Regions from separate parts of the Klebsiella africana genome, predicted to be linked through region 1. Evidence: predicted binding sites of a transcription regulator. Region 1 holds the regulator's gene; each other region holds the start of a gene.

What was found. The regulator PurR, encoded in region 1, represses purine synthesis genes. The targets are predictions, from matches to a motif close to CANGCAAACGTTTGCNTG.
Region 2: a site for PurR is predicted at 2,721-2,738, ahead of glyA (serine hydroxymethyltransferase). Genes of this name have one in related genera too.
Region 3: a site for PurR is predicted at 5,202-5,219, ahead of purM (phosphoribosylformylglycinamidine cyclo-ligase). Genes of this name have one in related genera too.

What each region holds. Positions count from the first base shown of each region.
Region 1 covers NZ_CP084874.1:2,255,338-2,262,866, reverse strand. Annotated here, with positions in the region: gene LGL98_RS11010 (helix-turn-helix domain-containing protein) at 1-17, opposite strand, end outside; gene sodB (superoxide dismutase [Fe]) at 504-1,085, shown strand; gene LGL98_RS11000 (MFS transporter) at 1,148-2,314, opposite strand; gene cydH (cytochrome bd-I oxidase subunit CydH) at 2,482-2,574, opposite strand; gene purR (HTH-type transcriptional repressor PurR) at 2,867-3,892, shown strand; partial or broken gene punR (DNA-binding transcriptional activator PunR) at 3,915-4,823, opposite strand; gene punC (purine nucleoside transporter PunC) at 4,936-6,117, shown strand; gene cfa (cyclopropane fatty acyl phospholipid synthase) at 6,410-7,529, shown strand, end outside.
Region 2 covers NZ_CP084874.1:1,277,764-1,285,292, forward strand. Annotated here, with positions in the region: gene glrR (two-component system response regulator GlrR) at 1-860, shown strand, start outside; gene glnB (nitrogen regulatory protein P-II) at 926-1,264, shown strand; gene hmpA (NO-inducible flavohemoprotein) at 1,339-2,529, opposite strand; gene glyA (serine hydroxymethyltransferase) at 2,855-4,108, shown strand; gene LGL98_RS06280 (DoxX family protein) at 4,164-4,586, opposite strand; gene LGL98_RS06285 (ROK family transcriptional regulator) at 4,660-5,856, opposite strand; gene LGL98_RS06290 (DUF5107 domain-containing protein) at 5,969-7,529, shown strand, end outside.
Region 3 covers NZ_CP084874.1:1,347,939-1,355,467, reverse strand. Annotated here, with positions in the region: gene LGL98_RS06570 (DnaA inactivator Hda) at 1-361, opposite strand, end outside; gene uraA (uracil permease) at 460-1,746, opposite strand; gene upp (uracil phosphoribosyltransferase) at 1,833-2,459, opposite strand; gene LGL98_RS06555 (6-phospho-beta-glucosidase) at 2,676-4,109, opposite strand; gene bglK (beta-glucoside kinase BglK) at 4,119-5,012, opposite strand; gene purM (phosphoribosylformylglycinamidine cyclo-ligase) at 5,277-6,314, shown strand; gene purN (phosphoribosylglycinamide formyltransferase) at 6,311-6,952, shown strand; gene ppk1 (polyphosphate kinase 1) at 7,132-7,529, shown strand, end outside.

The DNA of each region.
Region 1 (7,529 bases):
TCATCTTTTTTGTTCATCATGAGCATCCTGTTGGTCGTTTTCGTCGATAGCTATATTTGTCATACAAATGTCAAAATAGACAATGAATTATTGGCATAGCGGCGATTGCCTGGATGCATATTTAATTTAATAACTTGATTTAAAGAGGATTAGCTAGCATGCGCCGGTTGGATAGCGGGACCGTCATTAAAGGGAAGCAGATAGGCTGACGACATAGCACGACAGAGTTCGGAACGCCAAACCCAGGCTATTAATACATTTTTGTTACATCACCAGGCACAGATTACCTCGGTTTAGCAGAAAATGGTTAAGTCTTCGTCAGTTGCGTTGGTCGCAATAACCTTTATCGTGGTAAGGCTTTTCACTGCCACCGGCAAATGTTAACATTCTCAATACAATAACACGCCCGGGACGCGACAGCGTCGGGCGGTAAGAACACGATTCAGGTGAAAACCTCATCCTGTCAATGTGAGATAAAACAAAAAGTTATAAGGAGAGTAGCAATGTCGTTTGAATTACCTGCATTACCATATGCAAAAGACGCCCTGGCGCCGCACATTTCCGCAGAAACCCTGGAATACCACTACGGTAAACACCACCAGGCGTATGTCACTAACCTCAACAACCTCATCAAAGGCACTGCGTTCGAAGGTAAATCCCTTGAAGAGATCGTGCGCACTTCTGAAGGCGGGGTATTCAACAACGCAGCGCAGGTCTGGAACCACACGTTCTACTGGAACTGCCTGGCGCCGAACGCCGGCGGCGAACCGGAAGGCGAACTGGCGGCAGCGATTGCCAAATCCTTCGGCAGCTTTGCGGATTTTAAAGCCAAATTTACCGATGCCGCAGCGAAAAACTTCGGCGCTGGCTGGACCTGGCTGGTCAAAAATGCCGACGGCAGCCTGGCTATCGTCTCCACCAGCAACGCCGGCACCCCGCTGACTACCGACGCGAAGCCGCTGCTGACCGTTGACGTCTGGGAACACGCCTACTACATCGACTACCGCAACGCCCGTCCAAGCTACCTGGACCACTTCTGGGCGCTGGTTAACTGGAAGTTTGTTGCAGCTAACCTGGCGGCATAAACGACAAACCGCAGCAGGGACTCCCCGGCTGCGGTTTTTTTAAGCCCTTCCTCACCCGATGATTACTGGCTGACGAAAGCTTCTTCCGGCTGCGCTCGCCCGCTAAACCAGACCAGCAGCAGCGCCAAACCAGCGATAATCGCGCCCATCACCGGCACAAACGCATATCCCAGTCCGCCAGAGATCACCGCCCCACCGGCGGCGGCGCCCAGCGCGTTGCCCAGGTTGAAGGCGCCGATATTCACCGAAGAAGAAAGACCCGGCGCCTCATGCGCTACGCGCATGACCCGCATCTGCAGCGGCGGAACCACCGCAAAGGTTGCAGCACCCCAGACAATCATGCTGATGGCCGCTCCGGCCTGGGATTGCGCCAGCAGCGGGATCGCCAGCATGATCGCCATCAGCAGCAGTAGAAAGCCTTTCAGGGTGCCAGAGACCGACCGGTCGGCGAATTTGCCGCCCAGATAGTTGCCCAGCGAAAAACCAACGCCAATCAGCACCAGCATCGCGGTAATAAACAGCGATGAAGCGTGGGTCAGCGTATTCAGTACCGGAGAAATATAGGTATACAGCGTAAACATCGCCCCGGCGCCCAGCACGGTGGTCAGCAAGGCGGAGAGCACCTGCGGGCGCAGCAGGACAGAAAGCTCTTTTTTGACATCAGGGCGTTCACCCGCGCTGCCCTTCGGCAGGGAAAACCACAGACTTACCATCGCCAGCAGGCCTAACCCCGCGGTGGCGAGGAAAGACATCCGCCAGCCAATAGTTTCGCCAAGCCAGGTGGCCGCCGGCACGCCGCCAATGTTGGCGATGGTGAGTCCCATAAACATGGTGGCTACTGCGCTAGCCTGCTTGTGTTTCGGCACGACGCTGGCCGCCACCACCGATCCCAGGCCGAAAAAAGCGCCGTGGTTGAGGCTGGTAATAATGCGCGACAGCAGCAGCGTGGTGTAATCCGGCGCGATGGATGACAACAGGTTGCCGACGGTGAAGATCCCCATCAGAAAAATCAGCGCATTGCGCCGCGCGCGATGCGACAACAGCAGCGTCATCAGCGGTGCGCCGACCATGACGCCGATGGCATACGCACTGATCAGCATTCCCGCTACCGGTATTGAGACGTCCACACCTTTCGCAATCACCGGCAGCAATCCCATAGGGGAGAACTCGGTGGTACCGATGCCAAAGGCGCCGATCGCCAGCGCGAGTAAAGGAAAGTTGATTTTCATTCAATGACTCCATCAGACCGTCAGAGAGGACGGCGTAACATCAGAAGTCAAAAGCATGACATCAATCACAAAAAAACAAAAGTGAACGAAATGACAAAAGATTTTTGCAGAATTGATAATAATGACAGGATATGGGGAGGAAGCTGCGCTCCTCCCTCAGCGAAACATTAGTGCAGAATGGCGGTCAGGCTGAAAGCGACAATCACGCCGAGAGCAATAATCGTGGTGATCAGCGAAAACTTTAAATTGGTATCCATCATTTTTCCCTCTGGTTATCCCCACAACAAAAGTGAGCTTGCTCATTTTTGCACAAAAAATCGCAAAAATCTTCCGGGATTTAGGGCGATGCACATTTTTGCTCTTCCACTTTGCCCCAAGATCGGACAAAATCCCACGCTAATTTAAAAGCGTATCGGCCATTGACCCCTTCCTGTCGTTCTGTGTCGTTTTCCCGACGTGATGCAATGTTGAAAATTGTATTCAGGGTGTGTGTAGGCAAACGTTTACGTATCGATGTTCAGGCGATCAGGTCAAGGCATGGAGTGAGATGTAATGGCAACTATTAAAGATGTAGCGAAGCGCGCAAACGTTTCCACTACAACCGTGTCACATGTAATTAACAAAACCCGTTTCGTTGCCGAAGAGACGCGTAACGCGGTATGGGCGGCGATCAAAGAGCTGCACTACTCGCCGAGCGCCGTAGCGCGCAGCCTGAAAGTCAATCATACAAAATCGATTGGCCTGCTGGCGACCAGTAGCGAAGCCGCCTATTTCGCTGAAATTATTGAGTCCGTTGAAAAGAGCTGCTTCCAGAAGGGCTATACCCTGATCCTCGGTAATGCATGGAACGATCCGGAAAAACAACGTGCCTATCTGTCGATGATGGCGCAAAAGCGCGTCGACGGCTTGCTGGTGATGTGTTCCGAGTATCCGGATTCGGTTCTGAGCATGCTGGAAGAGTACCGCCATATTCCGATGGTGGTGATGGACTGGGGCGAGGCGAAAGCCGACTTCACCGATGCGGTCATCGATAACGCCTTCCAGGGCGGGTATATCGCCGGCCGTTACCTGATTGAACGCGGCCACCGCGAAATCGGCGTGATCCCCGGACCGCTGGAGCGCAACACCGGCGCAGGACGCCTGGCCGGCTTTATGCAGGCGATGAAAGAGGCGCATATCAGCGTGCCGGAAAACTGGATTGTGCAGGGCGACTTCGAGCCTGAATCCGGCTACCGCGCTATGCAGCAGATCTTAAACCAGCAGCACCGTCCGACGGCGGTGTTCTGCGGCGGGGATATCATGGCGATGGGGGCCATCTGCGCCGCAGACGAAATGGGACTGCGGGTGCCGCAGGACATTTCGCTGATCGGTTATGATAATGTGCGTAACGCCCGCTATTTCAGCCCGGCGTTAACCACCATTCATCAGCCGAAAGATTCTCTGGGCGAAGCCGCATTTAACATGCTGTTGGATCGTATCGTCAACAAGCGCGAAGAGTCGCAGTCTATCGAAGTGCACCCTCGTCTGGTTGAACGCCGTTCGGTAGCGGATGGCCCGTTTGTCGATTATCGTCGTTAAGGCCACTGGCGGGCGCGGATCACTCCGGCGCCCGCAGCCACTCCCGATTCAGCGTATCGCTGTCTCCCAAATAGTCCAGCATCCAGTTTAGCGCCGGTGAAGCGTCATTCTGCTGCCACGTCAGGCAGCAGGCCGCATCCGGGAACGGATTTTCCAGCATCAGCGCAGTCCATTCGCCGCGATCTATCCACGGACGGGCGAAATGGCTCGGCACCATGCCAACGCAGAGGCCCGCCGACAGACAGGTCGCCGACGATTCCCAGTCGGGCACGACCACCCGCTTCTGATTATCCAGCAGCCAGGTTGTTCGTTTAGGCAACGAGCGCGAGGTATCCTCCCGCACCAGCGACGGCCAGTTACGCAGGATATCGTCGCTCAGCGGACCATCCATCTTCGCCAGCGGATGATCGCTCGCCACCACGCAGTCCCAGCTCAGCATCCCCATATCGCGAAACGCATAGCGACCGCCGACCGGAATAGAGCGCGTTGCGCCAATCGCCAGTTCTACGCGGCCGTCGGCCAGCGCATCCCACACGCCGTTGAACACTTCCTGAAAGACGATCAGCTCGACATCGGGAAAATGGCGATAGAAATCGACGATCATCTGGCGCATCCGCGCCGGTTTCACAATGTCGTCCACCGCGATCGATAACTGCCCGCGCCAGCCGTTGGCGATTTGCTGGCACTGCTGGCGGGTGATCTGCATTTTTTTGATAACAGAGCGCCCTTCCTGCAAAAACCAGACCCCGGCGGGGGTCAGCTCCACATCACGATGACGACGCTCGAACAAGGGAACCGCCAGCCATTCTTCAAGCTGACGTACGGTATAGCTAACCGCGGAAGGGACCCGGTGCAGCTCCTGCGCGGCGGCGCTGAAGCTGCCGTTGCGTGCAACGGCATCAACCACTTCCAGAGAGTATTCAGACCACATTTTCTGCCTGCAAAATTTTTGAATGCATGTGACAAATATTAGCGTTTCACAAGCCTCAATGCACTCCCTACACTCTGCGGCATCGTACCTGTACTCCAAAAATGAGAACGTTATGTCACGACCTGGGAAAGGATTTTTAGTCTGGCTGGCCGGCCTGAGCGTGCTGGGCTTTCTGGCCACTGATATGTACCTGCCGGCGTTTGCCGCCATGCAGCAGGATCTCAATACCTCCGCCGCCTCGATCAGCGCCAGTCTGAGCCTGTTCCTCGCTGGCTTCGCGCTGGGTCAGCTGTTCTGGGGGCCGCTGTCAGACCGCTATGGGCGTAAACCCGTGCTGCTGAGCGGCCTGGCGATTTTCGCTCTCGGCTGTCTGGGAATGCTGTGGGTGCACAATGCCACTCTGATGCTGGCGCTGCGCTTTCTGCAGGCGATCGGCGTCTGTGCCGCGGCCGTTACCTGGCAGGCAATGGTTACCGATTACTATCCCGCACAGCGCACTAACCGCATCTTCGCCACTATTATGCCGCTGGTGGGATTATCGCCAGCCCTGGCCCCGCTGCTGGGCAGCTGGCTGCTGGTTCACTTTGAATGGCAGGCCATCTTCGCCACCTTGTTTGCAATTACCCTGCTGCTGATGCTGCCGGCATTGCGCCTGAAGGCAGCGGCAAGGCCAGCCGCAGTGACGCAGCAGAAGATCACCTTCCTCGCGCTGCTCCGTTCACGGGAATACAGCGGCAACGTCCTGATCTACGCCGCCTGTTCCGCCAGCTTCTTCGCCTGGCTTACCGGTTCGCCTTTTATCCTTCATGAAATGGGCTACGGCCCAACCGCTATCGGCCTGAGCTACATCCCACAGACCATCGCCTTTCTGGTGGGAGGCTATGGCTGCCGCGCGCTGCTGCAAAAGTGGTCCGGTCAACAGATGCTGCCGTGGCTGCTGGTGGTCTTCGCCGTCAGCGTAGCCGCCACCTGGCTGGTCGGTCTGCAGACGCATGCCTCGCTGGTGGCGTTAATGATCCCCTTCTGCCTGATGGCAGTGGTCAACGGCGGGATCTACCCTATTGTGGTTGCCCAGGCGCTGAAGCCTTTCCCGCAGGCGACCGGCCGGGCAGCGGCGCTGCAGAATACCCTGCAGCTTGGCCTGTGCTTCCTGACCAGCTTGCTGGTGTCCGCGCTGATCGCCACGCCGCTGCTGACCACTACCAGCGTAATGCTGGTCTCGATTGGCTTAGCCGGGATAGGCTTTCGTCTGCAGCAGACACCAGCGCTGACACCCCACTCTTCCCACGCATAATTTTCATCATCAGGGCCCGGGCCAGTCGTTAGCATGCTAAGAAATTTTTATTGAAAGCCAGTACTTAGCGTCCTATACTGGATCCGGGTTCACATAAATAGAAAATAGTTACAGATTAACGGAAGCAGGATGCCTCCGTTTCACCATGGAAGGCCTTTCGGCAAGGGTTATCTCCCTTCCTCTGTTTACGTCGGATAGCGACTTCACGGATTATCCGTGAGATTTCTCACAAAGCCAAAAAAGCGTCTACGCTGTTTTAAGGTTCTGATCACTTGGGCGTGATGGAGAAGCTATGAGTTCATCGTGTATAGAAGAAGTAAGTGTACCAAATGATGACTGGTACCGGATTGCAGCTGAATTATTAGGCCGTGCGGGAATTGAAATCAATGGCTCCGCGCCGTCAGACCTGCGGGTTAAAAACCCTCTCTTTTTTAAACGGGTTTTGCAGGAAGGTTCGCTGGGTTTAGGCGAAAGCTATATGGACGGCTGGTGGGAATGCGAGCGCCTGGATATATTCTTCCACAAGGTGTTACGCGCCGGGTTGGAAAAGCAGCTCCCTCATCATTTCAAAGACACACTCCGCATAGCAGGCGCTCGTCTGTTTAATTTACAAAGTAAAAAACGTGCCTGGATTGTGGGCAAAGAGCATTACGACCTCGGTAACGATCTTTTTAGTCGAATGCTTGATCCTTACATGCAGTACTCCTGTGGTTACTGGAAAGAGGCGAAAACCCTCGAGGCCGCGCAGCAGGACAAACTGGATCTGATCTGTCGCAAACTGGAGCTTGAACCGGGCATGCGGGTATTGGATATCGGCTGTGGATGGGGTGGCCTTGCCGAATATATGGCACGAAACTACCAGGTCAGCGTCGTGGGTGTAACCATCTCCGCTGAACAGCAAAAGATGGCTCAGGCCCGTTGCGCCGATCTCGATGTAGAAATTCGTCTCCAGGATTATCGCGATCTGCATGACAGCTTTGACCGCATTGTTTCCGTAGGCATGTTTGAGCACGTGGGGCCGAAAAATTACGCCACCTACTTTGAGGTTGCCGACCGTAATTTGAAACCCAATGGCCGTTTCTTACTGCATACTATTGGTTCCAAAGTCACTGACCATAACGTTGACCCGTGGATCGATAAATATATCTTCCCTAACGGCTGCCTGCCTTCCGTGCGTCACATTGCCGAAGCCAGCGAGAAGCATTTTGTGATGGAAGACTGGCACAACTTCGGCGCTGATTACGACACGACCCTGATGGCCTGGTATGAGCGTTTCCTCGCCAGCTGGCCGGAAATTGCCGATAATTATTCTGAACGTTTCAAACGCATGTTTACCTATTATCTGAACGCCTGCGCCGGCGCCTTCCGCGCCCGCGACATTCAGCTCTGGCAGGTGGTGTTCTCGCGCGGTA
Region 2 (7,529 bases), 980 kb from region 1:
GCGTACTAATTAATGGCCAGAGCGGGACCGGGAAGGAGATCGTCGCCCAGGCGATCCACAATGCCAGCCTGCGTCATGATAAGCCGTTCGTGGCGATCAACTGCGGCGCGCTGCCGGAACAGCTGCTCGAATCCGAACTGTTTGGCCATGCGCGGGGCGCTTTTACCGGCGCGGTCAGTAACCGCGAAGGGTTATTCCAGGCCGCTGAGGGCGGTACGCTGTTTCTCGACGAGATCGGCGATATGCCGGTCTCCCTGCAGGTGAAACTGCTGCGCGTCCTGCAGGAGCGTAAGGTACGTCCGCTGGGCAGCAACCGCGATATCGAAATCAACGTGCGGATTATCTCCGCCACCCACCGCGACCTGCCGAAGGCGATGGCCCGCGGCGAGTTTCGTGAAGACTTGTTCTACCGCCTCAACGTGGTGAATCTGAAGATCCCGCCGCTCTCCGAACGAACTGAAGATATTCCGCTGTTGGCCAACCACCTGCTGCGTCAGTCTGCCGATCGTCATAAGCCCTTCGTGCGGGCGTTTTCCAGCGATGCGATGAAGCGGCTGATGGCCGCCAAGTGGCCGGGCAACGTGCGCCAGCTGGTGAACGTGATTGAGCAGTGCGTGGCTCTGACCTCGTCGCCGGTGATCGGCGACGCGCTGGTGGAGCAGGCGCTGGAGGGCGAGAACACGGCGCTGCCGACCTTCGTGGAGGCGCGCAATCAGTTTGAGCTGAATTACCTGCGCAAGCTGCTGCAAATTACCAAGGGCAACGTCACTCACGCCGCGCGGATGGCAGGGCGCAACCGCACCGAATTCTATAAGCTGCTGTCGCGCCATGAGCTCGACGCCAACGACTTTAAAGAGTAGCTCCGCACTATAGCGCAAGTTATGATACGGTAAGCAACCGGTTACGCGATTAAGACAGGAACCCCATGAAAAAGATTGATGCGATTATTAAACCTTTCAAACTGGATGACGTGCGTGAAGCGCTGGCCGAAGTCGGCATCACCGGGATGACGGTAACGGAAGTGAAAGGCTTTGGCCGCCAGAAAGGGCACACCGAACTGTACCGTGGTGCCGAGTATATGGTCGATTTTCTGCCAAAAGTAAAAATTGAAATTGTGGTGACCGACGATATCGTCGATACCTGTGTGGATACCATCATCCGTACCGCACAGACCGGTAAAATCGGCGACGGTAAAATCTTTGTCTTCGACGTGGCGCGGGTCATTCGTATTCGTACCGGCGAAGAAGACGACGCGGCGATTTAACGCTCGCCGCTCGCTGCAGTATTGCCGGGTGGCTCTGCGCTTACCCGGTCAACAAATCCCCGCGTCGTCGGGGCTTACAGGACCTTATGCGGGCCGAAACATTCGTAATGAATGTTGTCTTTGTTGATCCCTAATTCTACCAGCTGCTTCGCTGCAAACTGCATAAACGCCACCGGGCCGCAGAGATAATACTGCATCTGCGGGTCGCGAATCGTGTCCGCCACTGCCGCTAAATCCATCAAACCTTCGCTATCAAAACGTTCAGCCTGACGGTCAGCCTCAGTCGGGATGCGATACCAGACGTGAGAGGTAAACGCCGGCAGCGCCGCGCCGAGCGCCTGCACTTCATCGGCAAAGGCGTGAACGTCGCCATTTTCCGCCGCATGGAACCAGTTCACCTGACCCTGATGACCGCTCTTCGCCAGCGCATCCAGCATCGCCAGCATCGGCGTTTGCCCGACGCCGCCGGAGAGCAGGGTGACCGGCGTCAGCGGCTCAACGCTAAGGAAGAAGTCTCCCGCCGGGGCGGCCAGATAGACCACATCCCCTTCGCTGGCATGGTTATGCAGCCAGCTGGAAACCTGACCGCCTTCCTCGCGTTTAACCGCAATGCGGTAGCCTTTGCCGTCCGCTTTGCGGGTCAGGGAGTACTGGCGGATTTCCTGATACTCGAACGCCTCAGGTTTCAGCCAGATGGCCAGGTATTGGCCTGGCTGGTAATCGGCGACCGGCTGGCCATCAACCGGTTCGAACTCAAAGCTGGTGATAAGCTGGCTGCGCGGGGTTTTCTTTACGATGCGGAACGCGCGAGTCCCTTCCCAGCCGCCGGTTTTACTGGCGTTTTGCTGATAGATCTCGGCTTCACGGCCGATAAAGACGTTCGCCAGCACGCCGTAGGCTTTCCCCCAGGCATCGAGCACTTCCTGGCCCGGACTGAACATTTCATCGAGGGTCGCCAGCAGATGGCTGCCAACAATATTGTACTGCTCGGGTTTGATCTGGAAGCTGGTATGTTTCTGGGCGATTTTTTCCACCGCCGGCAGCAGGGCAGGCAGGTTATCGATATTGCTGGCGTAGGCGGCAATAGCGTTGAATAACGCTTCACGCTGATCGCCGTTGCGCTGGTTGCTCATGTTGAAGATCTCTTTGAGCTCCGGATTATGCGCGAACATACGATCGTAGAAATGGGCGGTTAATTTCGGGCCGGTCTCTACCAGCAGGGGGATGGTGGCTTTTACCGTGGCGATGGTTTGAGCGTCAAGCATAGCGTGCTTCCTTGTGTGTTATCTTAATGATGCATTTTAAATGCATCTTAAAGAAATAACCCTGCGTTGTAAATGGTTCTTTAACACATTCCCCCGATCTAGTTACAACATGAAGAATTTGCATCACAAACCTGAAAAGAAATCCGTTGATACTGAGAGAGGCTTTATTGCTCAAAGCCTTGTATCATGCGGAGCCAATCGTTTGCGTAAAATCCTTTGTCAAGACCTGTTATCACAGAATGATTCGGTTATACTGTGGGCCGTTGTCCAATCGGACCGCCTTTTTAGGCCGAAATTTTATTGTTAGCTGAGTCAGGAGATGCGGATGTTAAAGCGTGAAATGAACATTGCCGATTATGATGCCGAACTGTGGCAGGCTATGGAGCAGGAAAAAGTACGTCAGGAAGAGCACATCGAACTGATCGCCTCCGAAAACTACACCAGTCCGCGCGTTATGCAGGCGCAGGGCTCTCAGCTGACCAACAAATATGCTGAAGGGTATCCGGGCAAGCGTTACTACGGCGGCTGTGAATACGTCGACGTAGTTGAACAGCTGGCAATCGACCGCGCGAAAGAACTGTTCGGCGCTGACTATGCTAACGTCCAGCCGCACTCCGGCTCTCAGGCTAACTTTGCCGTCTACACCGCGCTGCTGCAGCCGGGCGACACCGTGCTGGGGATGAACCTGGCGCAGGGCGGCCACCTGACTCACGGCTCCCCGGTTAACTTCTCCGGCAAACTGTACAACATCATCCCTTACGGTATCGATGAGTCCGGTAAAATTGACTACGACGACATGGCGAAGCAGGCTCAGGAACACAAACCGAAGATGATCATCGGTGGTTTCTCCGCTTACTCCGGTATCGTTGACTGGGCGAAAATGCGTGAAATCGCTGACAGCATCGGCGCTTACCTGTTCGTCGATATGGCCCACGTGGCAGGCCTGATTGCCGCTGGCGTGTACCCGAATCCGGTTCCGCATGCTCACGTTGTGACCACCACCACCCACAAAACCCTGGCGGGTCCGCGCGGCGGCCTGATCCTGGCGAAAGGCGGTAGCGAAGAGCTGTATAAGAAACTGAACTCTGCGGTATTCCCAAGCGCGCAGGGCGGCCCGCTGATGCACGTTATCGCGGCGAAAGCGGTGGCGCTGAAAGAAGCGATGGAGCCAGAGTTTAAAGTTTACCAGCAGCAGGTTGCGAAAAACGCCAAAGCGATGGTGGAAGTGTTCCTGAACCGCGGCTACAAAGTGGTGTCTGGTGGTACTGAGAACCACCTGTTCCTGCTGGATCTGGTGGATAAAAACCTGACCGGTAAAGAAGCTGACGCCGCTCTGGGCCGCGCCAACATCACCGTCAACAAAAACAGCGTGCCGAACGATCCGAAGAGCCCGTTCGTGACCTCCGGTATCCGTATCGGTTCTCCGGCTGTGACTCGCCGCGGCTTTAAAGAAGCGGAAGTCAAAGAGCTGGCTGGCTGGATGTGTGACGTGCTGGACAATATCAATGACGACGCGGTCATTGAGCGTGTGAAAGGTAAAGTGCTGGATATCTGCGCCCGCTTCCCGGTCTATGCGTAAGCGTTAGCGTTGACATCAAAAAGGCCGCGTATGCGGCCTTTTTTGCGTCTGGAGATTAGCGACGGTCGAGGGAGATCGCCCCGGGGCCGGCGATCGCCAGCAGCAGGAAGGCGCCAGCGATGCTGACGTTTTTCCAGAAGTTAATCATGTTCGGCAATACCGCATCGCCGGTCATATCCCAGTAGTGATGGCCAATCACCGCCGTGCCCAGGGTGTAGAAGATAAAGATGACCGCCAGCGGGCGGGTGAAAAAGCCCAGTACAATCATAATCGCGGCAGGCACTTCCATAATAACGGCGATAATCGCCGCCAGGGTCGGCATCGGTGCGCCGGAGGCGGCCATGTACTGCACCGTACCGCTAAAGCCCAGCAGTTTGGGGTAACCAAAAAGAATAAACAGAATCACCACGGCGATGCGGGCGATAAGCAGCAACAGAGAGCGGGAAGCGCCAAAATCAAAATAGCGGAGTGAGTTCATAATCAGCTCGTTATGAGAGACGTGTGATTTAAACGTAATACACAAATTTGCGCTTCGCCACGTTCGTTTATGACTAAACCAGCGTCTGCAATTGCTCCTCAACGTACAGATAACCTATCCCCATCAGCTGCTGGGCGCGTGTCAGCTGGCCAAAGCCAATTTGGGTGGCGTGCGCTCGCGGCGTATCCCGGTGGTCAAAGGGGTTAAAACCCGTTTGTTTGACGATACTTTCCAGCCACTGCTCACCGAAGGCGCAGCTGCGCCCGTAAAGCCAGATTTGATTAATATTTAATATATTCAGGAAATTATAGAGGCTTAAGCCAATCGCGTTGGCAGCGTTATCAACCCATGCGCGAATTTGCACATCTCCCTCTTTCCAGGCCTCAATGAGCGACGCCGTGGTTAACTGCTCGGGGGAGAGCGTTGCTTCAGGCTGCGTTTTGAGCCACATTCGGGCCTGTTTTTTCAGCGCGCTGAGAGAGGCGACGGTTTCGAGGCAACCGTATCTTCCGCAGTCGCAGGCTTTGCCGTCAGGATTGACAATCGTATGCCCTATCTGCCCGCTGCCGTACAGACTGCCGCGATAAATATGATCGTTAATCACAAATGACGAGCCGATACCGTAGTCGACGTTGATCACGCAAAAATCCTGCTGTGTACCCTGATGCTGCCACTTCTCCGCCAGCGCCAGCATCACGCAGTCGTTATCCACCCGAACCTGCACGCCAAGCCGCTCCTCAAGCAGATACTTTATTTCGATCGGTGTTTTCCAGCGTGCCTGGGGCATGGTTTGTGAAACGCCGGTAATCGGATCAACCTGTCCATGCACGCCAAGGGCGAGATTGATGCTGTGCTGCGGGTAGCGGCGGTGGATATGCCGCCAGCATTCAACGATGGCCTCAAGCAGGGCCTGAGGAGTGGGCGCGTTGACCGGCAAATGCTGATGGCCATCCACTGCCAGCAGGCGGGCGTCGGCAAGCTGATATTCAATGCTGGTCGGGGTGATATTCATGCACAGTGTCCAGGCGCCGTGCTCGGGGATCTGGTAGCTGCCGCTGTTCACGCCCCGTTTGCTCATGTGTTCCGTTGAGTGACCGATCAATCCCTCGCTAAGCAGCTCGGCCAGAATATTGCTCACCGCCGGAATGGAGAGACCGGTGAGTTGAGAGAGCTGTGATTTACTGAGCTGCTTTTCCCGCCACAGATGGGAAAGAAAAATCGACTTATTGGCCTGCCGGACCCGGGCGTTATTAAAGCCAGTACGCTGCATACACTTAACTCCCTTAACTATATTGCGTGAGCATTGCGCATTTTAACAGCGAATTGGCGATATAGACTCCTGTTATTGCAACTTTTACTTCGTTTTGTTTAGTGGAGGCATCATGTACGGTTCGGTTAAGGTCTGGCAGGAAATCATTTCATTACCAACGTGGACGACGGGAGCGGAAGATCCGAACCCTATGTTTCTGGAAAAACGTGTTTATCAAGGATCTTCCGGCAGCGTCTATCCCTACGGCGTAATTGATACCCTGACCGGCGAACGCGAAATGCGCGATTATCAGGCAGTGTGGATGGAGAATGATTTCCTTCGGGTCATGCTGCTACCGGAGCTTGGCGGCCGTATTCACCGGGCATATGACAAGGTCAAACAACGTGATTTCGTCTATTACAATGAGGTGGTTAAGCCAGCCCTGGTGGGGCTGCTCGGGCCCTGGATCTCCGGCGGAATCGAATTTAACTGGCCGCAACATCACCGGCCGACGACCTTTAAGCCGGTCGATTTTTCTATTCAGCAGGGAGAAAACGGCGCGCAGACCGTATGGATGGGGGAAGCGGAGCCCATGCGCGGTTTGCAGGTTATGGCCGGGTTTACGCTCTATCCTGACCGCGCGCTGATTGAAATCACTGGCAAGATCTTCAATGGTAACGCCACGCCGCGCCATTTCCTGTGGTGGGCCAACCCTGCAGTCAAAGGCGGCGATGCCCACCAGAGTGTATTCCCACCCGATGTCACCGCTGTATTCGACCATGGTAAGCGTGATGTTTCCGCTTTCCCGATTGCCACCGGTACCTACTACAAAGTGGACTATTCTGCGGGGGTTGATATCTCCCGTTATAAAAACGTCCCGGTACCCACTTCGTATATGGCGGAGAAGTCGGATTACGATTTTGTCGGCGCTTATCATCATGACGAGCGAGGCGGGTTACTGCATGTTGCCGATCACCATGTCTCTCCTGGTAAGAAACAGTGGAGCTGGGGTTACGGGGATTTTGGCCAGGCCTGGGATCGAAATCTGACCGATGAAAATGGCCCTTATATTGAGCTGATGACCGGCGTCTTCACCGATAACCAGCCTGACTTTACGTGGCTTGCGCCTTATGAAGAGAAGGTGTTTGTACAAAATTTCCTTCCCTACAGCGAGTTAGGGATGGTGCAAAATGCCAATACACAGCTGGCACTGAAGCTGGTTCGCGAGTCTGGGCAACTGCTGCTTGGCGTATATGCCATTGCTCCGCTAAATCATATCGTGGTTGAACTCAGCGCTGACCATCAGCCATTGTACGAAACTCAGCTGACGCTGAAGCCCGGTGAGAGCTGGCAGCAGACGCTGCCGGAAAATGGCGTCGGGCGCTTAACCCTCAAAGTGAAAACCGCCGAGAACCAGCCGCTGCTGGATTATCAGGAACATATTACCCAACAGACGCCGCTGCCCGAACCAGCGATAGCGCCCGCGTTACCGGAAGCGATCCACAATGGCGACGAGCTCTATTTTATCGGCCAGCACCTTGAACAATACAACCACGCAAGCCGCTACGCCGGGGATTACTATCGTCGGGCGGTTGAGCTCGATCCGCAGGATTATCGCAATAATGTTGCCCTCGGTACCCTGGCGTTCAACAGTGCCGACTGGGCGCTGGCGGAACAGTGTGCCCGTGCTGCGC
Region 3 (7,529 bases), 910 kb from region 1:
AGAGATTAAAGATAGCCATCTCCCATGGCTCATCGCCGGCGACGCACTCGATATTATCAATGCAGACCAGCGCCAGCTGTTCCATCCCCTCCAGCACCTCCGGCACAAACCACGTCCGTTTATCCAGCGGCACGTAGCCCACCGCATCCCCGCGCTGGGAAAGTTCCGCGCAGGCGGCGTGTAACAGGTGGCTGCGACCTGCCCCTTCACGTGACCAGATATAAATGTACCCACTGTGTTCCTGGCGTAGTACGTTCTGGAGGGCAGCAAGTAGGGAAGGATTATCACCCGGCCAGAAACTCGCGAAGGTTTCGTCGTCAGGAAGATACAGTGGCAAAGAGAGCTGTGCCGGTGCGTTCAGATGGACCTCAACATAGGCTTACAGAAAAACGCGAAGAGTTTACCACAGATTTAGGTCCGGAGAGAACCGGGCGGGATCGCCGCCCGGTCAGGAGATCGTTATTTAACCTCTTCGCTATCCGCCGCGTCGAGGACCACCTCTTCCGGACGCAGGACACTGATAAGCTTGAAAATCAGGCTGAGCGCGATGCCCACGATGGTCGCCAGCGCCATCCCTTTCAGCTCGGCTGCGCCAATGTGCACTTTAGCGCCGCTAACACCGATGATCAGGATCACGGAGGTGAGGATCAGATTCTGCGCTTTACTGTAATCCACTTTCGATTCAATCAGTACGCGGATCCCCGAGGCGCCGATCACCCCGTACAGCAGCAGAGACACGCCGCCCATCACCGGCACCGGGATGATCTGGATAGCCGCCGCCAGTTTGCCGACGCAGGAGAGCAGAATCGCAATGATCGCCGCGCCGCCGATAACCCAGGAGCTGTAGACCCGGGTAATCGCCATCACGCCGATATTTTCCCCGTAGGTGGTGTTGGGCGTCGAACCGAAGAAGCCGGAAACGATCGTCGACAGGCCGTTGGCAAACATCGAACGATGCAGGCCCGGGTCGCGGATCAGATCGCGCTTAACGATATTGGCGGTCACCACCAGGTGCCCCACGTGCTCAGCAATTACCACCAGCGCGGCAGGCAGAATGGTGAAGATAGCAAACCACTCAAAGCGCGGGGTGTAGAAAGTCGGCAGCGCGAACCAGTGCGCCTCGGCGATCGGGGTGGTATCGACCACGCCCATCACAAACGACAGCGCATAGCCCACCAGCACGCCGATCAGGATCGGGATAATTGCCAGGAAGCCGCGGAACAGCACGGAGCCGAACACCGTCACCGCCAGGGTCACCATCGAGATAATAATGGTTTTACTGTCCGGTGACTGGCCGTCGGCCGGCAGCAGCCCGGCCATATTAGCCGCCACACCCGCCAGTTCGAGGCCGATAACCGCCACGATGGCGCCCATCGCCGCCGGCGGGAACATCACGTCCAGCCAGCCGGTACCGGCTTTTTTGACAATAAAGGAGACGATGCAGAACAGCACGCCGCACATAATAAAACCGCCCAGCGCCACTTCGTAGCCCAGCGGCAACAGCAGCAGCACCGGGGAGATAAAGGCGAAACTCGATCCGAGATACGCGGGAATTTTGCCTTTACAGATAAAGAGGTACAACAGCGTACCGATGCCGTTGAACAGCAGGACGGTGGCCGGGTTAATGTGGAACAGAATAGGCACCAGGACCGTTGCGCCAAACATGGCGAACAGGTGCTGCAAACTAAGCGGGATAGTCTGTAAAAGCGGCGGTCTTTCACTCACCCCGATAGCACGGCGCGTCATAATGTTTTCCTCTGAGATGGTTAGTTATGTGTGTTTTATTCAAAAAAAAGCCGACTCTCAAAGTCGGCTTATTTATCGTTATTCGATTATTTCGTTCCAAAAATCTTGTCGCCGGCATCGCCGAGACCGGGAATGATGTATCCATGCTCATTCAGCCCCTTATCGACAGAGGCGGTGTACAGCTCAACGTCCGGGTGCGCTTTCTCCAGCGCGGCAATCCCTTCCGGCGCCGCCACCAGCACCAGCACCTTGATGCTGGTGCAGCCAGCGTTTTTCAGCAGATCGATTGTGGCGATCATCGATCCACCGGTGGCCAGCATCGGGTCAACGACCAGCGCCATACGCTCATCGATGTTGGACACCAGCTTCTGGAAGTAAGGCACCGGCTCGAGGGTTTCTTCGTTGCGATAGATACCGACCACGCTAATACGTGCGCTCGGCACGTGCTCCAGCACCCCTTCCATCATGCCGAGGCCGGCGCGCAGGATTGGCACAACGGTAATTTTCTTGCCCTTGATCTGCTCGACTTCCACCGGACCGTTCCAGCCTTCAATAGTGACTTTCTCAGTCTCCAGATCGGCGGTGGCTTCATAAGTCAGTAAGCTGCCCACTTCTGAGGCGAGTTCACGGAAGCGTTTGGTGCTGATGTCATGCTCGCGCATCAGGCCCAGCTTGTGTTTGACGAGTGGGTGTTTGACTTCCACAATCTTCATTCTCTTTCTCCTCTGAGGGGCAGCCACAAAAAAAATCGCGGGATTATACCGCTTTTTTCGGATTAGGCCATACCCATCTTGCTTGACGTATATCAAGCAAAGTGATTTAGAGACAAAAAAACCGGAGGCGAGGCTCCGGCTTAGCTGCGGGTGCAGTCCATACGCTTACGCGGGCCTACGTGTATTGTAGGTCGGTTAAGCGTTAGCGCCACCCGACTACGACAGGTTCTCCCCGTTGCTGGCAATCACCTGCTGATACCAGGCAAACGACTTTTTCCGGCTACGGGCCAGCGTGCCATTCCCTTCATTATCTTTATCGACATAAATGAAGCCGTAGCGTTTTTTCATTTCCCCCGTGCCGGCGGAAACCAGATCGATGCAGCCCCACGGAGTGTAGCCCATCAGGTCGACGCCATCCTCGACCACCGCCTTTTTCATCTCCGCGATATGGGCAGAAAGATAATCGATGCGATACTGGTCATTGACGCTGCCGTCCGCTTCGCGGACATCAATTGCGCCAAAACCGTTTTCGACAATAAACAGCGGCAGCTGGTAGTGATCCCAGAACCAGTTCAGCGAATAGCGCAGGCCGACCGGGTCAATCTGCCAGCCCCAGTCCGACTTTTTGACGTACGGGTTGGAGACCAGGCTGGTGGTTTCATCATAATCGAGCAAGGGGTTATCTGCAGTGGCTTTGGTGGCAAACGACATATAGTAGCTAAAACCAATGTAGTCGACACAGCCCTCGGTTAGCGCCTGGCGATCGGCTTCGGTGATATCGAGGGTAAAGCCGCGGCGGGCAAAATAGTTGAGCAAATGCTGCGGGTAGCGACCGCGCACGTGGACGTCGGTGAACCAGTAACGACGGTGCATGGCGTTCATCGCCATCATCATATCGTCCGGCGCGCAGGTCAGCGGGTAGATCGGACACATAGCGATCATGCAGCCAATCTGCAGCGCCGGGTTGATCTCGCGCGCCGCTTTTACCGCCAGGGCGCTGGCCACCAGCTCATAGTGCGCGGCCTGGTACATTACCGGCTCCCTGTCTTCACCTGGCAAATATTTCAGCCCAGAGTTGGTGAAGGGGGCAAAGTCCTCATGGAAGTTGGCCTGGTTGTTGATCTCGTTAAAGGTCATCCAGTACTTCACTTTATGTTGATAGCGGCTGAAGACGACCCTGGCAAAGCGCACGAAAAAGTCGATTAGCTTGCGGTTACGCCAGCCGCCGTACTTGGTGACCAGGTGATAAGGCATTTCAAAATGCGACAGCGTAATCACTGGCTCAATGCCGAGTTTCAGGCATTCGTCGAACAGATCATCGTAAAACTGCAGGCCAGCCTCGTTCGGCTCCAGCTCATCGCCTTGTGGGAAAATACGCGTCCAGGCAATCGAGGTGCGAAAACATTTGAAGCCCATCTCGGCAAACAGCGCCAGGTCCTGCGGATAACGATGATAAAAATCGATCGCCTCATGGTTCGGGTAGTTTTTCCCCGCCACCACGCCGTCGGTAATTTCACGCGGCACGCCGTGGGCGCCGGCGGTCATCACATCCGCCACGCTGATCCCCTTACCGCCCTCCTGCCAGCCGCCCTCTAACTGATGCGCTGCGACCGCGCCGCCCCACAGAAACCCTGCTTTAAATCCGGACATAGTCTCTCCCTAATGTCGATCGTCGCCAGGCGAACGATACTGCTGATTGAAATGGTAAACCGCGCCAATCAGGCCGGCATCGTTGCCGTGACTGACGGTATCGAGATAGTCGGCAATGCCGAACCAGGCCAGATGCTGGCGCAGCAGCGCCAGAAATCCGGGACGTTCCACAATGCCGCCGCCGATAAAAATGGTCTGCGGATCGAAGATATTGACGAGGTTATATAGGCCGTGGCCCAGGCCATTGAAGAACTCGGCGACCAGACGCTGGCAAACCGGGTCGCCGGCGTCATAGCGGTCAAAAATCATTTCGCCTGTCACGCTCTCCAGCGGCGCGCCGATATGTTGCGCATAGCGATGGCGCAGCACTCTGAGAGTGCAGTTCTCATTCATCGAATAGCGACGAGGATCGCGTCCGCCGGGACGGTCGGTTAGCATGTAGCCGAATTCACCGGCACGAAAACGCGCCCCATGCACTAGCTGGTGGTGGCAATAAATCGCGCCACCAATGCCGGTGCCAATGGTGAGCACCAGAAAATTGGCCATTTCCGCCGCTTTGCCCTGCCAGCGCTCGGCCAGCAGCACACAGTTGGCATCGTTTTCAACTGAGACCGGCAGTCCGGTCCGGGCTTCCAGCCATGCTTTCATGGCGAAATTATCAAATCGACGAATAGCACCGCCCATGGTAATAAAGCCGCTGTGCGGATCGACATAGCCCGGCGCGCTGATGGCTACCCCTTCACACGACGGGTGGGCCGCCAGCCACGACAGCATTGCCTGTAAGATATGATCGCCATCGCTGTCATTGATTGACTGTTTCGCCGTTTCCAGCAACCTGCCGTCGCGGGTCATCACGCCCATTTTTAACGCGGTGCCACCAATATCAAATGCCGCAATATCCATTCATCCCTCCCCCGGCATGCATAAATAACCGACCTAACGCGCGGCAAATCAAAGAAAGAAACCGGTTTCATTGATATGATGAGGATTCCTCAACGCGGAGGCAAGCACAAGGCTGTACCCGGTTTCATTTTCGTGAGCAGTATCAAATTTGACCATCTCCCGGCTGTTTTACGCCGACTGTAAAGCAGGCTCGCAAACGTTTGCTTTCCCTGTTAGAATTGCGCCGATTTTTCTTGCTTACCGCAAACGCGTGGAGACTTCGCAGTGACCGATAAAACCTCTCTCAGCTATAAAGATGCCGGCGTGGATATTGATGCAGGCAACGCTCTCGTCGACCGTATTAAGGGCGTGGTGAAGAAAACCCGTCGCCCGGAAGTGATGGGTGGACTGGGCGGATTCGGCGCGCTGTGCGCACTGCCGCAGAAATACCGCGAGCCGGTACTGGTCTCCGGCACCGACGGCGTCGGTACCAAGCTGCGTCTGGCAATGGATCTGAAGCGTCACGACACCATCGGCATCGACCTGGTCGCCATGTGCGTGAACGACCTGGTGGTTCAGGGCGCTGAGCCGCTGTTTTTCCTGGATTATTACGCCACCGGTAAGCTGGACGTCGATACCGCAGCCAGCGTCATTAACGGCATCGCCGAAGGCTGCCTGCAGTCCGGTTGCGCGCTGGTCGGGGGTGAAACCGCTGAGATGCCGGGGATGTATCACGGTGAAGATTACGACGTAGCGGGTTTCTGCGTCGGGGTGGTGGAAAAATCAGAAATCATCGACGGCAGCAAAGTGGCCGACGGCGACGTGCTGGTGGCGCTGGCGTCCAGCGGCCCGCACTCTAACGGCTATTCACTGGTGCGTAAGATCATTGAGGTTAGCGGCGTTGACCCGCAGACCACCGACCTTGACGGCAAACCGCTGGCCGACCATCTGCTGGCGCCGACCCGCATCTATGTAAAATCGGTGCTCGACCTGATCGCCAGCGTTGACGTCCACGCTATCGCTCACCTGACCGGCGGCGGCTTCTGGGAAAACATCCCGCGCGTCTTACCGGACAACACCCAGGCGATCATTGATGAATCTTCCTGGCAGTGGCCGTCGGTCTTCAACTGGCTGCAAACCGCCGGTAACGTCAGCCAGCATGAAATGTATCGTACCTTTAACTGCGGCGTGGGGATGGTAATCGCCCTGCCGGCAGCGGAAGCGGACAAGGCCATTGCCCTGCTGAACGAGAAAGGTGAAAACGCGTGGAAAATCGGGTATATCAAAGCCTCCGATTCCGAACAGCGTGTGGTCATTGCATGAAAAACATCGTGGTGCTGATTTCCGGTAGCGGTAGCAATCTACAGGCGATCATCGACGCCTGCAGCCGGAAACAGATAAACGGCACCCTGCGTGCGGTATTCAGTAACAAGGCCGATGCGTTTGGCCTTGAGCGCGCGCGCGCGGCCGGCATCCCGGCCCACGCGCTGGCGCAAAGTCAGTTTGCCGACCGGGAATCCTTCGATCGTCAGCTGATGCATGAAATCGACGCCTACGCCCCGGATCTGGTGGTGCTGGCGGGTTATATGCGTATCCTGAGCCCGGCGTTCGTCAGCCACTATCAGGGACGTCTGCTGAACATCCATCCCTCATTACTGCCGAAGTATCCTGGCCTGCATACTCATCGTCAGGTGCTGGAAAACGGTGATGAGGAGCACGGCACCTCGGTGCATTTCGTCACCGATGAGCTCGACGGCGGTCCAGTTATTCTGCAGGCCAAAGTGCCGGTCTTCGCTGGCGACAGCGAAGATGAGGTGACGGCGCGGGTTCAGACCCAGGAACATGCTATTTATCCGCTGGTGATAAGCTGGTTTGTCGAGGGACGTCTGCGCATGGCAGGCAACCACGCCTGGCTGGATGAACGACAGCTTCCCCCCCAGGGCTATGCCGCTGAAGAATGAACAACAGCCCCGCCTTTTCCTGTCGCGGGGCTTTTTTTTAATTAAAATTGTTTATTAATCAATCATCTCACGGAAATATTTCTTCTTACTGTCATATTGTTGTGACACAGTAAATCGCTATGCAGAAAAATTCGTCATAATAGTCTACGTCCTGTGAGTAAAACGGAGTGTGAGCGGTAATGGGCCAGGAAAAGCTATACATCGAAAAAGAACTCAGCTGGTTGTCTTTTAACGAGCGCGTGCTGCAGGAAGCGGCGGACAAGAGTAACCCGCTGATTGAGCGCATGCGCTTTCTGGGGATCTACTCCAACAACCTTGATGAATTTTACAAAGTGCGCTTCGCTGAGCTTAAGCGGCGGATTATTATCAGTGAAGAACAAGGCAGTACCGCCCATTCTCGCCATCTGTTAGGCAAAATTCAGGCCCGCGTTCTCAAGGCCGACCAGGAATTCGATAGTCTGTACAACGAACTGCTGCTGGAGATGGCGCGTAACCAGATCTTCCTGATCAACGAGCGCCAGCTGTCTGTCAATCAGCAGGCCTGGCTGCGCAACTACTTCAAACAGTATTTGCGTCA